Regions from separate parts of the Mycobacterium dioxanotrophicus genome, predicted to be linked through region 1. Evidence: predicted binding sites of a transcription regulator. Region 1 holds the regulator's gene; the other holds the start of a gene.
What was found. Region 1 encodes LexA, which represses DNA repair genes until DNA is damaged. Its sites were predicted from a motif close to CGAACANNTGTTCG; they were not measured.
Positions count from the first base shown of each region.

Region 2: BTO20_RS01605 (HNH endonuclease signature motif containing protein) is a predicted target of LexA. The motif match lies at 3,239-3,252, and genes of this name have one in related genera.

Region 1 covers NZ_CP020809.1:4,526,329-4,533,650, reverse strand. Annotated here, with positions in the region: gene BTO20_RS22060 (molybdopterin guanine dinucleotide-containing S/N-oxide reductase) at 1-243, opposite strand, end outside; gene BTO20_RS22055 (acyl-CoA dehydrogenase family protein) at 346-1,506, shown strand; partial or broken gene BTO20_RS22050 (LGFP repeat-containing protein) at 1,675-3,904, shown strand; gene lexA (transcriptional repressor LexA) at 3,924-4,661, opposite strand; gene BTO20_RS22040 (LysM peptidoglycan-binding domain-containing protein) at 4,893-5,375, shown strand; gene nrdR (transcriptional regulator NrdR) at 5,536-5,988, shown strand; partial or broken gene BTO20_RS22030 (IS481 family transposase) at 5,997-6,985, opposite strand; gene BTO20_RS22025 (PhzF family phenazine biosynthesis protein) at 7,094-7,322, opposite strand, start outside.
Region 2 covers NZ_CP020809.1:354,510-361,831, reverse strand. Annotated here, with positions in the region: gene BTO20_RS01615 (helix-turn-helix transcriptional regulator) at 39-1,199, shown strand; gene BTO20_RS01610 (class I SAM-dependent DNA methyltransferase) at 1,222-1,848, shown strand; gene BTO20_RS01605 (HNH endonuclease signature motif containing protein) at 1,849-3,234, opposite strand; gene BTO20_RS01600 (globin domain-containing protein) at 3,450-4,718, shown strand; gene BTO20_RS01595 (peroxynitrite isomerase) at 4,711-5,196, shown strand; gene lipE (lipase LipE) at 5,193-6,422, shown strand; gene BTO20_RS01585 (PPOX class F420-dependent oxidoreductase) at 6,424-6,855, opposite strand; gene BTO20_RS01580 (acyl-CoA carboxylase subunit beta) at 6,906-7,322, shown strand, end outside.

The DNA.
Region 1 (7,322 bases):
GGACACCGCGACGAACTCGTCGGCGCCCCGCCCACTACTCGGGCCGGGGCCGTCGCGGAGCCAACCGCGCCGCACCGCCGGGCCGGTGATGCGCGAGCGGTGCCGGATGGCGCCGGGAAGGTTGCCCAGCAGCGGAGACGGGTCGGTGTCGCCGGCCGGCGGTGTCACGGCAGTGATGTCTCCGGCGTCGACTCGGGCGGTGAACGCACCCCAGTGCGTGAGGCTTGTCGGGGACGCCGGCACGACGGCCAGTCTACGGCGCAGCACATACACCTCGGATGTGCCCAACCATCCGGTTGGTATAAGTTGGCCCCAAGTCGAAAACCCAGTACCGGAGGTCACACCATGAGCGGTGTCGTGAAGTACGAGCGCACTCTGTTCGAGCCTGAGCACGAACTCTTCCGCGAGTCCTACCGGGCCTTCCTCGAACGGCACGTCGCGCCGTACCACGATCAGTGGGAGAAGGACAAGATCGTCGACCGCGGGGTCTGGCTGGAGGCCGGTAAGCAGGGCTTTCTCGGTATGGCCGTGCCCGAGGAGTACGGCGGTGGCGGCAACGGGGACTTCCGCTACAACACGATCATCACTGAAGAGACGGTCGCGGGCCGCTACAGCGGGATCGGCTTCGGGCTGCACAACGACGTGGTCGCGCCGTACCTGCTGCGGCTGGCCAACGAGGAGCAGAAGCAGCGGTGGCTCCCGAAGTTCTGCACCGGAGAAATCATCACGGCGATCGCAATGACCGAACCGGGCACCGGCAGTGACCTCCAGGGCATCAAGACCCGCGCCGTGTGCGAGGGCGACCACTACATCCTCAACGGCTCGAAGACCTTCATCACCAACGGCATCCACTCCGACCTCGTGATCGTCGTGGCCCAGACCGACCCCGACAAGGGCGCGCTGGGCTTCTCGCTGCTGGTCGTCGAGCGTGGCATGGAGGGTTTCGAACGCGGCCGTCATCTCGACAAGATCGGCCTCGAAGCCCAGGACACCGCCGAGCTGTCGTTCACCGACGTGAAGGTTCCGGTCGAGAACCTGCTCGGCGAGGAGGGGCAGGGCTTCGTCTACCTGATGCAGAATCTGCCGCAGGAGCGCATCTCGATCGCCATCATGGCCGCCGCAGCCATGGAGACGGTGCTCGAACAGACGCTGCAGTACGCCAAGGAGCGCAAGGCGTTCGGCAGGCCGATCGGCAGTTTCCAGAACAGCCGGTTTCTGCTGGCCGAGCTGGCCACCGAGGCCACCGTCGTGCGGATGATGGTCGACGAATTCGTGCGGTTGCACCTCAACGAGAAGCTGACGGTCGAACAGGCGGCGATGGCCAAGTGGTACTCGACCGAAAAGCAGGTCAGCCTCATCGACCGGTGTCTTCAGCTGCACGGCGGCTACGGATACATGCGTGAATACCCGATCGCGCGGGCCTACCTGGACGCCCGGGTGCAGACCATCTACGGCGGCACCACCGAGATCATGAAGGAGATCATCGGTCGTAGTCTGGGGGTCTGACCCGGTCGGGACTATCCGAAAACGCCGGTGCGCAGCCCGCTGAACGGTTGAATCGCAGGGTTTTTTGACCCGCGATCGGCGATGTTCCTTGGTTATCGCCGCCGACTAAAGCAGAGTTGTCGGGCGGGATACATTCTTCGGAACTTTGCCGAACAGCGGGGAGGATGCATGACGAGGCCGGGAACAAGGCTGAACGGGGCCGTTCGGCGGGTGACGGCCGGTCTGTTCGCAGTGGCCGTCGCCGGCCTGTTGGCGCCGGTGGCGGCGGCGAGCCCCGAATCCGATGCGGGTGCCGCCATCTCCGCGGCCTGGGATGCCAGCGGTGGGGACGGCGGACCGCTGGGGGCGCGCAACGGCGATGTCTACGCCGCCGGCTCGGGGTTCGGGCAGAACTTCGCCACCGGAAAGATCTTCTTCACCCCCCGCGACGGGTGCGCACTACGTGACGGGCGCCATCCTCGAGAAGTACGAGGCGCTCGGCGGCCCCGCCGACAGCGATCTCGGATTCCCCACCATCGACGAAGGTGCCGGACGTGCGCCGGACAGCCGCAATTCGACCTTCAGCGCATCCGACAAACCGGTCATCTTCTGGACCCCGACGACCGGGGCGCACGTAGTTCGCGGCGCGATCAACGCGGGGTGGGACAAGCTCGGCGGATCCGCAGGGGTGCTGGGCGTGCCCTCCGAGGACGAGGCCTACCGCGGCGACGTCGTCTCGCAGAAGTTCACCGGCGGTGAGCTGTCCTGGAACCCCAAGACCAAGGAGTTCACCACCGATCCACCGGATCTGGCAGGCCAACTCAGCGGTCTGACCGTTGCCGACGACCCGACCACCGCCATCAGCGCGGCGCACCGCGCCGAAGGCGGCGATATGGGGCCGCTGGGCGCCAAGGACGGTGACCAGTACCCGATCGGTGCCGACGGCGTCGGGCAGAAGTACGCGCACGGCGCGATCTTCTACACCCCCGCCACCGGGGCGGCCGCGATCAGTGGCCAGCTGCTGGAGAAATACCAGAGTGTCGGCGGCCCCGAGGGTGATCTGGGCTTTCCCACCAGCAGCGAAGCCGACGGTGGGTTCGCGCAGAACAGTCGGACCGTGAGCTTCGCGGCGTCCGACAAGCCCGTCATCTTCTTGACCCCCGACTACGGCGCCGTGATCGTGCGCGGTGCCATGAACGCGGCGTGGCAGAAGCTCGGCGCTGGCCACGGTGATCTCGGCGCGCCGATGTCGGATCAGACCGAGAACGGCAGCGTGATCACGCAGAAGTTCAGCGGGGGAGCGATCTCCTGGGACCGTTCGGACAACACCTTCACCACAGAGCCGCCGAACCTGGCGTCGTCGCTGGCCGGCCTGGAGATCCCCGGGCTGGACGCCAATCAGCCTCACGGGACTCCGCAGGCGTCGCCGTCGGAGCCGAGCAAGCCGTTCGCCTGGCACTGGAACTGGTGGTGGCTGCTCGCGGTGATCCCGGTCGTCTTGCTGGCCGGCCTGATCGTCGGCGCCGCACTGTGGCACCGGCGTCGCGGTCGGGGCGACGACGACTTCGACCACGACGGATTCGAGGACGACGACCACTACGGCTCCGACTACGACGATGCCCGCTATGACGACGGGCACGACGATGACGACGCGCCGCACGATGAAGGCCACTACGACCAGGTCGGTTACCAGCAGGGCCGCTATCAGGCGCACGACTACGACGAGGCCCAGGCACCGACGCAGCATGTCGACGAGTCGAATCCGTTCGAACCGGCCGGGTACGGGGCAGCCGAGGCGGGCACGGCGCGGTTCGCAGGGTCTTACGAGTCCGCAACGCCGGCCGCGGCATACACCCCGGCAGCCTCGCCGTACGACGACCCGACCGACATCGCGATGCCCGTGAGCCAGTGGGCTTCCCCCGGCGGGGTGGACCCCATCGGTGACGTCGATGATGACGAACCGCCGGAAGAGGCCGTCGAGCTGCTCAGCGGCCACGACGATGACGAGGACGACCTCGACGAGCAGGACGACACCGATGCCGCCGATGCCGCCGCCGACGTCGCCGAGGAGCCGCGCGAGCACACCGCGACGCCGGTGGATCCCGACTTCGACTCCGACAACGTCGACACCGCGCCGACGCCCATCCCGACGCTGATACCGCGGATCGATCCTGACGCAGAGACCCACAGTGGGCGGCACGCGGCGATCGAACTGGACGAGCCGGTGGCCAGCGCCACGGCGCTGCACCTGCCGCTGGACGATCCTCAGCGGGCACCGCAGGGTTACCCCATCAAGGCGGACACCAAGTCGGGCATGTACTGGTCACCCGACAGTCGTCAATACGACGATGCGGTTGCCGAGATCTGGTTCGCCAGCGAGGAGTTCGCCCGGACGAATGGATTCGTCCGGGCCGAGTGAGACGCGCCTCGAACGGGGTCTAGATCTTGCGGATGACGGTGACGACCTTGCCGAGCACGGCGGCGTCGTTGCCGGGGATCGGGTCGTAGGCCGGATTGTGCGGCATGAGCCATACCTGGCCGCGGGTCCGCTTGAACGTCTTGACCGTCGCTTCGCCGTCGATCATCGCCGCCACGATGTCGCCGTTGTCGGCGACGTTCTGCTGCCGCACGACCACCCAGTCGCCGTCGCAGATCGCGGCATCGACCATGGAGTCGCCGACCACCTTGAGCAAGAACAGCGAGCCTTCGCCCACAAGCTCGCGCGGCAGCGGGAAGACATCCTCGACCGCCTGCTCGGCGAGGATCGGGCCGCCCGCGGCGATACGACCGAGCACAGGGACGAAAGTGGGCTCGGGCAGCGCATCGGACCCGGCCACGTCGGTGGTCACCACCGGCGTCACCACGGGATCGTCGGCTGCCCGCACATCGACCGCACGCGGCCGGTTGGGGTCACGCCGTAGGTAGCCCTTGCGCTCGAGCGTGCGCAATTGATGCGCGACCGACGACGTCGAGGTCAGGCCGACCGCGTCGCCGATCTCACGGATGCTCGGCGGGTAGCCGCGACTGGTGACCGACGCCCGGATCACCTCGAGGATGGTCCGCTGCCGTTCGGTGAGGCTGCTGTCGGGACTGCGGCGCCGACTGGTGCCGTCGGTGTCGGCCGGGGTGTCGCCGCGCACGTGAGGAGCAGAAGTGTCGGTGCTCTCGTCGCTCATGGCGCCGAATCTAGTCGCTGTACGCGCAATGATCAAACATGTGTTCGAGGCGTGTCGTCCCCGGGCGACCCCAGGGCCGGGCCGGGGTGCGGATGTCAATCGCCTCAACCGAACTTGTCGGTACCCCGGTCTATCTTTTGGCAACAGTTCGATCACACGTTCTATCGTTCGAACACCTGATCGATTATATTCGAACACAGAAGCGAACGCCCGGACTTGAAAGGCAGTCAGATGGCCATCCTCCACATTCCCGCCGAGACCCGCGCAGCTGTGTTGGCGAGCCGGCCCGCTCCGCTGCCCCAGCGTGATGCCCGTCCCGTTCGCAGGCCTCGGTCGGTGGGCCGGCCAGCTCCGATGCGTCCTGGTGGGGCGGCCCTGCGGTACCGGGGTACCGGGGTGCTGATGTCACGGGCGTCGCATCGCCGCAAGCCCATCACGCCCGTGACCACAGTCCTGTTGGCGCTGGTGGCCGCCGGGATCACCGTATGGCTGGGCCTGGTGGCGCAGATGGGCGGTGTGGTCGGGACCGCCGCACCGACACCCGACGAGTTGGCCGTCGTGCAGGTGCGCAGCGGTGAGTCCCTGCAGCAGGTGGCCCGGCGGGTGGCTCCCGATGCACCGGTCGCCGAGGTCGTGCAGCAGATCCGCGATCTGAACCAGCTCAAGTCCGTCGCCGTGGATGCGGGTCAGACGCTGATCGCACCTGTCGGCTGACCGTGCCATGAGCGGCGAAACGGCTTGGTGTGCAACGGCACTCGCCGGATGTCCGGCGAAGTACGTGCCATTGGACCCGGCGTGGGCAGTACCGCCGGCGGCGCAGGTAGGCTCAAGGGCGCTCGAACTTGTGGTCTGGCGGAATGACGAAGGAGCGGTGATGCACTGTCCCTTCTGCCGTCATCCCGATTCGCGGGTGGTCGATTCGCGAGAAACCGACGAGGGGCAGGCCATTCGGCGTCGGCGTTCGTGCCCCGAATGCGGCCGCCGATTCACCACGGTAGAGACTGCCGTGCTGGCGGTCGTCAAACGCAGTGGCGTCACGGAGCCGTTCAGCCGGGAGAAGGTCGTGCGGGGCGTGCGGCGCGCCTGCCAGGGCAGGCAGGTCGACGACGACGCGCTGAACCTGCTGGCACAGAAGGTCGAGGATGCGGTGCGGGGCCTCGGCACACCGGAGATCCCCAGCCATGAGGTGGGCCTGGCAATCCTCGGGCCGTTGCGCGAACTCGACGAGGTCGCCTATCTGCGGTTCGCCTCGGTGTACCGGTCGTTCACGTCGGCCGATGATTTCGAGCGGGAGATCGAGGCGCTGCGCGCCCATCGGTCTGGCTGACCGGGTCGCTAGTTGTACTGACCTGAGAGGTTAGGCACGCGGCTGGCAGGTGGTTGACCCTTGAGTGCTGTGTGGCCGCGGTGGTGATTGTAGTTGTGTAGCCATCGCGGGTACTCGGCGCAGCGGTCGGTGTCGCTGGTGTAGAGCCGGGCGTAGGCCCATTCGTCGGCCAGGGTGCGGTGGAAACGTTCCACTTTGCCATTGGTTTGTGGCCGGTAGGGGCGGGTGCGCCGGTGCTCGATGTCACCCAGGGCATCGCGAAATTTGTGCGACCGATAGCAGGACCCGTTGTCGGTCAACACTTTCCGCACCGTAAAGCCGCAATGATTGAACCAGGCGTTGGCCCGCAGCCAGAACGCTGCGGCCGTCTCTTTGCGTTCGTCTGCCAGTAGTTCGGAGTAGGCCAGCCGTGAGTGCGCATCGATGGCGGTGTGCAAGAAGTGATACCCCCGCACCGGATTGCCGTACTTGCTGGTCTGCCCTGAACTCTTGTCGGCCTGCCTGTTGCGGCCACCGATAGGTTTTCCCAACATCCGCCAGCCGCCTCCGTCCGGGATCTTGCCCAGCTTCTTGACATCGACATGCACGAGATCGCCGCAGGCCGCGGATTCCATCCGGCGGATGACCCGCCCGGTCGGGCGGTCGAGCCAGCGCAGTTTGGCCAGGCCGTACCGGGTCAGCACGCGGTGCACCGTCGAGGGATGCAACCTCAGCAGATAACCGATACGCGCAGGCCCCAACGCCGGATGACCCGGACTTTGATGATGCGCCGCTCAGTTCGGGTGGGTGTTCTCTTGGGGCTGTGGTGAGGCCGTGAGCTGCGATCAGCCATGCCGGCATCACCGAGTTCGCGGTACCGCCCGGCCCAGCGAGCTGCGGTGCTCACCGAGACCTGGAACCGCTCGGCAGCCCGCCGCAGCGGCCAACCGTCCTCAACAATGCACCGAGCTAGGCGCAGACGTCCGGTTTCTGACAACGGGGCATTACGGTGGGACATGAAGACCTCCGGAGTGAGTTGGTGCGTTCCTCGACAGCTCGCACTTCACTCGGAGGTCTTCGTCATGTCACTACGCCACGCCGTACCTAACGTCGGTGGTCAGTACAGCTAGTCCAGTTGCGTGCTGCCGTCGTTGACCACCCGGCCCGCCACCCGAACCCAACCCTCAGGGCTCCAGCGCGTGTGAATCACCGACCCTTTGCCCTGGATGATTTTCAGATCCCGGCTGAGATAGTCGGTCATCCGGACGGCCGCTGCGCCGGTGGCCTCGTCCTCGGGAATACCCAGGTGCGGAGCGAACATCCGTGACCGCATGATGCCCTGATCCTGGTCGATC
Region 2 (7,322 bases), 3.4 Mb from region 1:
TGATTTCGCATAGGATTTTCGGCAGCGCTGAAGAATTGATGACGAACGATGTCGGCTTCGCTGCACGAACGGGAACCCGCACCATGGTCACGCTCGAGGATTTCTCGCGACTCGTAGCGGGCATCTACGCCGCGGCCGCCGCTCCCGAGCGCTGGCAGTCCGCCATCGGCGACATTCACCGGACCATTGGTGGTAACGGCGGGGCGCTGGTGACCGCCGAGAACGCGATCTGGATCATCCAGAACGCCGTTCTCCCGGTCGGCGCCGTAGCAAGTTACACCGAGTACTACAGCCGGCTGGACTACCCGCTGACCGCGGTCGCGAACGGCCCCGTCGGGGTCATTCGCACCGGGGCGGAACTCATTACAGTTCAACGCCATTCAGAGTTCTATACCGACTGGATGCATCCCAACGGTCTGGAAGACGGTCTGCTGGTGCGGCTCAGCGCGGGCGCGCGGCCAAGCTGCTTCATATTGCACACCTCTGTGGTTTCCGAGCCCTTCGACAGTGTCGAGCGGGTTCAGGTTTTCGGCGGTCTCATCCGGCATCTGCAACAAGCGCTGCGCACCCAGCACCACATCGATGGCTTGACGCATACCGGCGCAGATCTGTCCGCCGCATTGGACACCGTGGGAAACGGCATCCTGGTGATCGGAGCCGACCGCCGGGTGCTGAGCCTCAACGGCGCCGCCGAACAGATCGTGCGGGTTGGTGACGGGCTGTCCCTCATCCAGGGACACCTCACCGCCGCCAGCCGTCACGCCGAACAGGCGTTGGGGCTTGCGCTCTACGCCGCGCTCGACGGCGACGCCAACGGTATCCGGCACGGAAACTCATTGATCTGCGAGCGCCCGTCAGGAGCAAGGTCTTTCGTCATTCACGTGCTACCACTGCACACTCTGGAAGAGCCGGGACGGCCACGGGCGATGGTCGTGCTCATCAATCCCGCCCGCGAACCGGAACCCAGCGCCGCGCTTCTTCAGCAACTGTTCCACCTCACCCGAACCGAGGCAGACATCGCGTTGCGAGTGTCGCGCGGCGCCGACCCCAAAACGGTCGCAGAGGAGCTTGCCGTCTCCCTGCCGACTGTGCGGACTCATCTCCGTCGGGTCTTCGACAAGACCGGGACACACCGGCAGGCAGACCTGGTGCGACTGATACTCACGCTGCACCCGTTCACCTCCGTGCCCGAGTCGTGATGGGCAGGCTACTGTCGGAACAGTGTTCGACCAGTACGAGCTGATCGCCGCCGAGTACGCGCAACACTTCACCGACGAGTTCGACGTCAGACCGTTCGACCGCTGCCTGGTGCAGTCGTTCGCCGAACTGGTACTGCGATCGGGCGGCCAAACCGCGCTGGACGTGGGTTGCGGTCCGGGCCAAGCCGCCGCCGAACTCACCCGATTGGGCCTCAGTACCGAGGGTATCGACGGGTCACCTGCCATGATTTCCATTGCCCGCGAGCGGTATCCGCAAGGTCGGTTCCAGGTGGCTGACATGCGCGAGTTGCCGTATCCCGACGGTACTTTCTCTGCGGTGTCTGCGTGGTATTCGATCATTCATACCCCAGCCGATGAGCTTGCGGACCTATTCGCGGAGTTCCGCCGGGTCGTCACCGACCCGGGCTGGTTACTTCTTGGATTCCAAACCGGCTCCCCTCCTTTGTCTTTCGACGAGGCGTTCGGGCATGCGGTCTCGATGACCTTCCTACGGCACGACACAGCCGTCGTGCGCGACGCATTGGCCGCCGCCGGGTTCACCGGGTATGCCACAGCCACCCGTGAGCGCCAACCGCAGCTCAAGGAGACAGCCGACCAGGCATTCGTCATCGCCGCGGTCACTGCCTGATCACGTTCCCGGACAGTCTGTTTCGTCGTCGTCTTGGTTGTCGGTGAAGTAGTGCTGGGGGTGGTGGTAGGTGTTGATGCGGGATTGGCCGGTGTCGAGCAGGGCCGGTGGGATCCATTCGCAGCGGCCGTTGGTGTTGATGTGGGTGGTCCATTTGCCGGGGCCGACGAGGCGTTGATGGGGCCCGCAGCCCAGGGTGAGGTCGGTGATGTCGGTCAGGCCGCCGTGGGCGAAGTCTTGGGTGGCGTGGTGGGCCTGGCTGCGGTTGCCCGCGGCGGTGCAGCCCGGGCAGGTGCAGCCACGGTCGCGGGCGAACAGCATCAACCGTTGCCCTGGTGTGGCGAGGCGTTTGGTGCGGCCCAGGTAGAGCGGCACGTTGGCATGTGTGTCGAACACGGCCAGGTAGTGATGGGCATGCGCCGCGAGCCGGATGAGGTCGCCGATGGGCAGTTTGGTGCCGGTGGCGGTGACCGCTATCCCGGCGCCGGCTTGGAGTTCCTGCAGGGTGGTGGTGACCACGATGGACACCGGTAGCCCGTTGTGCTGACCGAGTTCGCCGGACATCAATGCGTGGCGGCCCAGGGTGAGCAGGGCGTCGTGGGTGCGTTGCCGGGCGGTGCGGGTGTCGGTGTCGATCTGTTCTTGGCTGGGGGTGCCAGAGGTACACGGGGTCGGGTCGTCGGGGTTGCACATGCCTGGGGCGGCCCATTTGCCGGTGATGGCATCGAGGGTGGCGCCCAGCTCGGCGGTGACCCGGCCGCGGATGGTGCGGGTGCCGTCGGGTTCCTGCGGGCCCAGCACGATGCCGCGGGAGCGGGCGGCCAGGTCCTCGATGGGTTCCTCGCCGTCCTGGTTGAGCAGGTACAACGCTTCGGCGATGGCGTGGTGCAGCACATCGGGGCAGTTGCTCGCGGCGACGGCGACCAGTTTTTCCTCCATCTGCTGCCGGCGCTGGGCATCGACCCAGCCGGGGCAGTGGGCGAAGAACGTCTCCAATTCCTCGATGTGGTCCTGGGTCAGCCAGCCGCCGGCTTGGGCGGCGGCGGTGGCGGCTCGGCGTGCCGGGACGGGTTCGCCGGTCAGGGTGTGGCGTGGTCCGAGGTTGATCGCGTCGCGGAAGCGGCGGCGGGCCTCCTTGTGGGAGATGCGTAGCCGGATGCGCAGGGCTTCGGGCCAGGATTTCGTCCCGATCTGCGCGGGGGTGGTCTGCTCGGCCAGGGCGGTGATGGCGGCGTGTTCGGCGGTGGGCAGCAGGTTGTGTGCATCCTGGATTCCCGAGCACACGTCGAGAAGCTCGGCCGGTGACAGTGACCCGAACGGCAGCTCCCGCACCCCCTCGACCGCGGTGCGTAACGCGGCGAGCGCGGCGGCGACCTGCTCCTCCATGCTTCGAACATACATTCGACCCCCGACAAGAACCCACGCGTTGTGACCCCTGGGGCCACATTGACCAAAGTTGTTGGCGCTCAATCGATGGCAGTCGGTCGCTAGGGCCAAGGATCCCGTCGCCATGGGCCAAAAGACCCTATCCGGCCTGCTTCGCCGTCGATAACTTTTCACCAGCCCGCCGCCCGATCCGAAGGGACCCGATCGTGAGCACCATGACCCCCACCTCGCTGCTGTCACCGGCGAGCCTCGACGTGGTGCGGGCGACCGCACCCGTCGTCGCGGCGCATGCCGATGCCATCACCGCACGCTTCTACCCGCGCATGTTCGCCGCCCACCCCGAGCTGCTGCGGGTGTTCAACCAAGGCAACCAGGCCACCGGGGAGCAGAGCAAGGCGCTGGCCGGGTCGGTCGTCGCGTACGCGGTGCAGTTGATCGATCCTGATGCCCCGCCCTTCGACCATGTCATTCGCCGAATCGCCTACAAGCATGTCTCACTCGGGATTCGTCCCGAGCAGTACACGATCGTCGGGGAACACCTACTCGCTGCCGTCGGCGAGGTCCTCGGCGACGCCGTCACCCCGGAAATCGCCGCCGCCTGGAGCGAGGTGTACTGGCTGTTCGCCCTCCAGTTGGTCGCCGAGGAAGCCCGGCTGTACCAGGAGGCCGACATCGACCCGCGCCGGCCGACCCGCCAGTACCGGGTGGTCCGCCGGATCGAGGAGACCGCCGACGTCATCTCCCTCGTGCTGGAGCCGGTCGATGGCGGGAAACTACCCGACATCGCCCCCGGCCAGTACGTCTCGGTGTTCGTCGACCTGCCCGATGGCTCTCGCCAACCTCGTCAGTACACGGTCTCATCCACAGCTGTGCACACCCGGCTGCAGATCACCATCCGGCGGGTTCGGGGCACCAACGGCGCACCCGACGGCATGGTTTCCAGCTATCTGCACGACCAGGTGAAGGTCGGCGATGTCCTGGAGCTCAGCGCACCCGCGGGCGATTTCGTCGTCACCCCCACCGACGGGCCTCTGCTGTTGGCGAGCGCCGGTGCGGGTATCACCACGGTGCTGCCGATCGTCGAGCACATCGCTCGCAACCAGCCGCAGCGCAAGGTGGTCGTCGCGCACGCCGACCGCCGCGCCCAGGACCACGCGCTGCGGGACACCGTGCTGCACCTGGGCCGCGAGCTCGACGATTTCACCGCGTACGCGTGGTACGAGACCGTCGATGACGGTGACACTCGGTCACGGCAGGGGTACATGGACTTGACCGACGTGCCGCTGCCGAACGACGTGCAGGTGTTCACCTGCGGTCCGCTGCCGTTCATGCGGCACGTCAGGACGACGCTGCTGGAGCGTGGCGTACCTGCGACGCGGATCCGCTACGAAGTCTTCGGTCCGGATCTGTGGGCTGCGCAGAGCGCATCCGACGCCTCATCGGATACGACAGCCGGCGGTCCGTACGCTGGCGACCGTGGTTGATCTGCATCCCGACATCGCGGCCTTGGCTCCGCTGCTGGGCACCTGGTCGGGGCCAGGTGCCGGCGAGTACCCGACCATCGAGTCGTTCGACTACGCCGAGGAGATCACCTTCGGCCACGTCGGTAAGCCGTTCCTGGCCTACGGGCAACGCACCAAGGCACGTGCCGATGGCCGTCCACTGCACGCCGAGACCGGCTACCTCCGCGTCCCGTCACCCGGTCGGGTGGAATGGATCCTCGCGCACCCCACGGGCATCACCGAGATCCAGGAAGGATCGCTGACGGTCATCGGTGACATCATCGAGATGGAATTGACCGCTACCCACATCGGGCTCAGCTCCAGCGCCAAAAGTGTTACGGCACTGTCACGTTCGATCAGGGCATCCAGAGAAGAGCTCACCTATACCCTGCAGATGGGGGCCGTGGGCCAACCGCTGCAGCATCACTTGTCGGCGACGTTGAAGAGGGCCCAAACGTGAGCGCAGACGGAAGAATCGCCGTCCCCGGCGACCTCGACGCGGTCACCGACGTCGCGGACGAGGACCACTCGGAGATCGACCCGCAGGCCGTCGAGCGGATCTGGCAATCGGTGCAGTACTGGTACCGCGCGGGCATGCACCCCGCGATCCAGGTGTGCCTGCGGCGCAACGGCAAAGTGATCCTGAACCGCGCGATCGGACACGGCTGGGGCAACGGTCCCGACGACCTGCCCGATGCCGAGAAGATCCCCGTCCGCACCGACACCCCGTTCTGCGTGTACTCGGCGGCCAAGGCCATCAGCACGACAGTCGTGCACATGCTGGTCGAACGCGGGTGCTTCTCCCTCGACGACCGGGTCTGCGACTATCTGCCGAGCTACACCAGCCACGGCAAGGACCGGACCACCATCCGGCACGTCATCACCCACAGTGCAGGCGTCCCGATCCACACGGGTCCGCGTCCTGACGTCACGAGGGTCAACGACAGCGAATACACCCGTGAGCAACTGGGGAACCTCAAGCCGGTGTACCGGCCGGGGCTGGTGCACATCTATCACGGACTGACGTGGGGTCCACTGGTCCGCGAGATCGTCCAGGCGGCCACCGGCCGCAACATCCGCGACATTCTGGCCGAGGAGATCCTCGATCCCCTCGGCTTCCGCTGGACCAATTACGGTGTTGCGCCCGAGGAGGTTTCGCTGGTGGCGCCGAGCCATCCCACCGGCAAGCCGCTCCCGCCGCCGATCGCCGCGGCATTCCGGGCCGCGGTCGGCGGCACGCTGGACCGGATCATCCCGCTGAGCAACACGCCGCTGTTCCTCACCAGCGTCGTGCCGTCCTCCAGCACCGTCTCCAACGCCGACGAGCTCTCCCGCTTCGCCGAGATCCTGCGTCGCGGAGGCGAACTCGACGGGGTACGAATCATGCGGCCCGAAACGCTGCGCGCCGCAACCAAACCGGCCCGGCGGATGCGACCGGACGTGGCGACCGGTCTCAAGCCGATGCGCTGGGGCACCGGCTACATGCTCGGCGGCAAACGGTTCGGGCCGTTCGGGAAGAACACCGAGTCGGCGTTCGGGCACACCGGCCTTGTCGACATCGCGGTGTGGGCGGACCCGGCGCGTGCGCTGTCCGCGGCGATCGTCAGCAGCGGCAAGCCCGGCGGCCATCGCGAGGCCAACCGCTATCCGGCCGTGCTCGACCGCATCGCCGCCGAGATCAGCTGAGTCAGCGCAGCTGCTGGCCGTACACCTTCTCCACGGACAGCGCCATCAGAATGCGCTGATCCGACACCATGGCGGCGCGGTATTCATCCCAGTCGGGGTGCTCACCCGCCGCTGCGCGGTAGTAGTCGACAAGCGCCTGAACCTCGGGGCCGTGCGGATCGGAACCGGGGCCGGTCAGGGTCACCGAGCCTTCCGCGGTTGCCCAGGCCCACCGGTCGTCGCGGGTGACCTCGACGACCGCGCGGGGATCGCGCCGCAGGTTGGCGGTCTTGGCCAGCCCCGCCCTGATCGACACATAGACCACGTCCGCGTCACGGTCGTAATACGGCGTCACCGGAGACAGCTGCGGCATGCCGTTGGCTTTAATGGTGGCGAGTACACCCAGCCGGGCCTCGGCCAACAGGTCGCGTGGATCGAACACAGTATCGGTCACAACGATGGGCAACCCGTGACCCGATGCCCATATTCCAGGGGAGACGAGAAATGTCCGACGAATCGCTGCACGACGACCTTGCCGAACTGCTGCGCCGCCGGGCACTGACCCAGGACGCCGCGCGCCCCGACGCGGTGGCCCGTCGTCACGACGGCGGTGCGCGCACTGCGCGGGAGAACATCGACGACCTCGTCGACCCTGGATCATTCGTCGAGTACGGCCGCTTCGCGATCGCCGCGCAGCGTCAGCGTCGCGATCTCGACGACCTCATCGCCCGTACCCCGGCTGACGGGTTGGTCGCCGGGACTGCCCGCATCGACGGCGCCGCGTGCGCGGTGCTGTCCTACGACTACACCGTGCTGGCCGGAACCCAGGGCGCACTCGGGCACCGCAAGAAGGACCGGCTGTTCGATCTCATCGAGCGGATGCAGTTGCCGACGGTGTTCTTCGCCGAAGGTGGCGGCGGC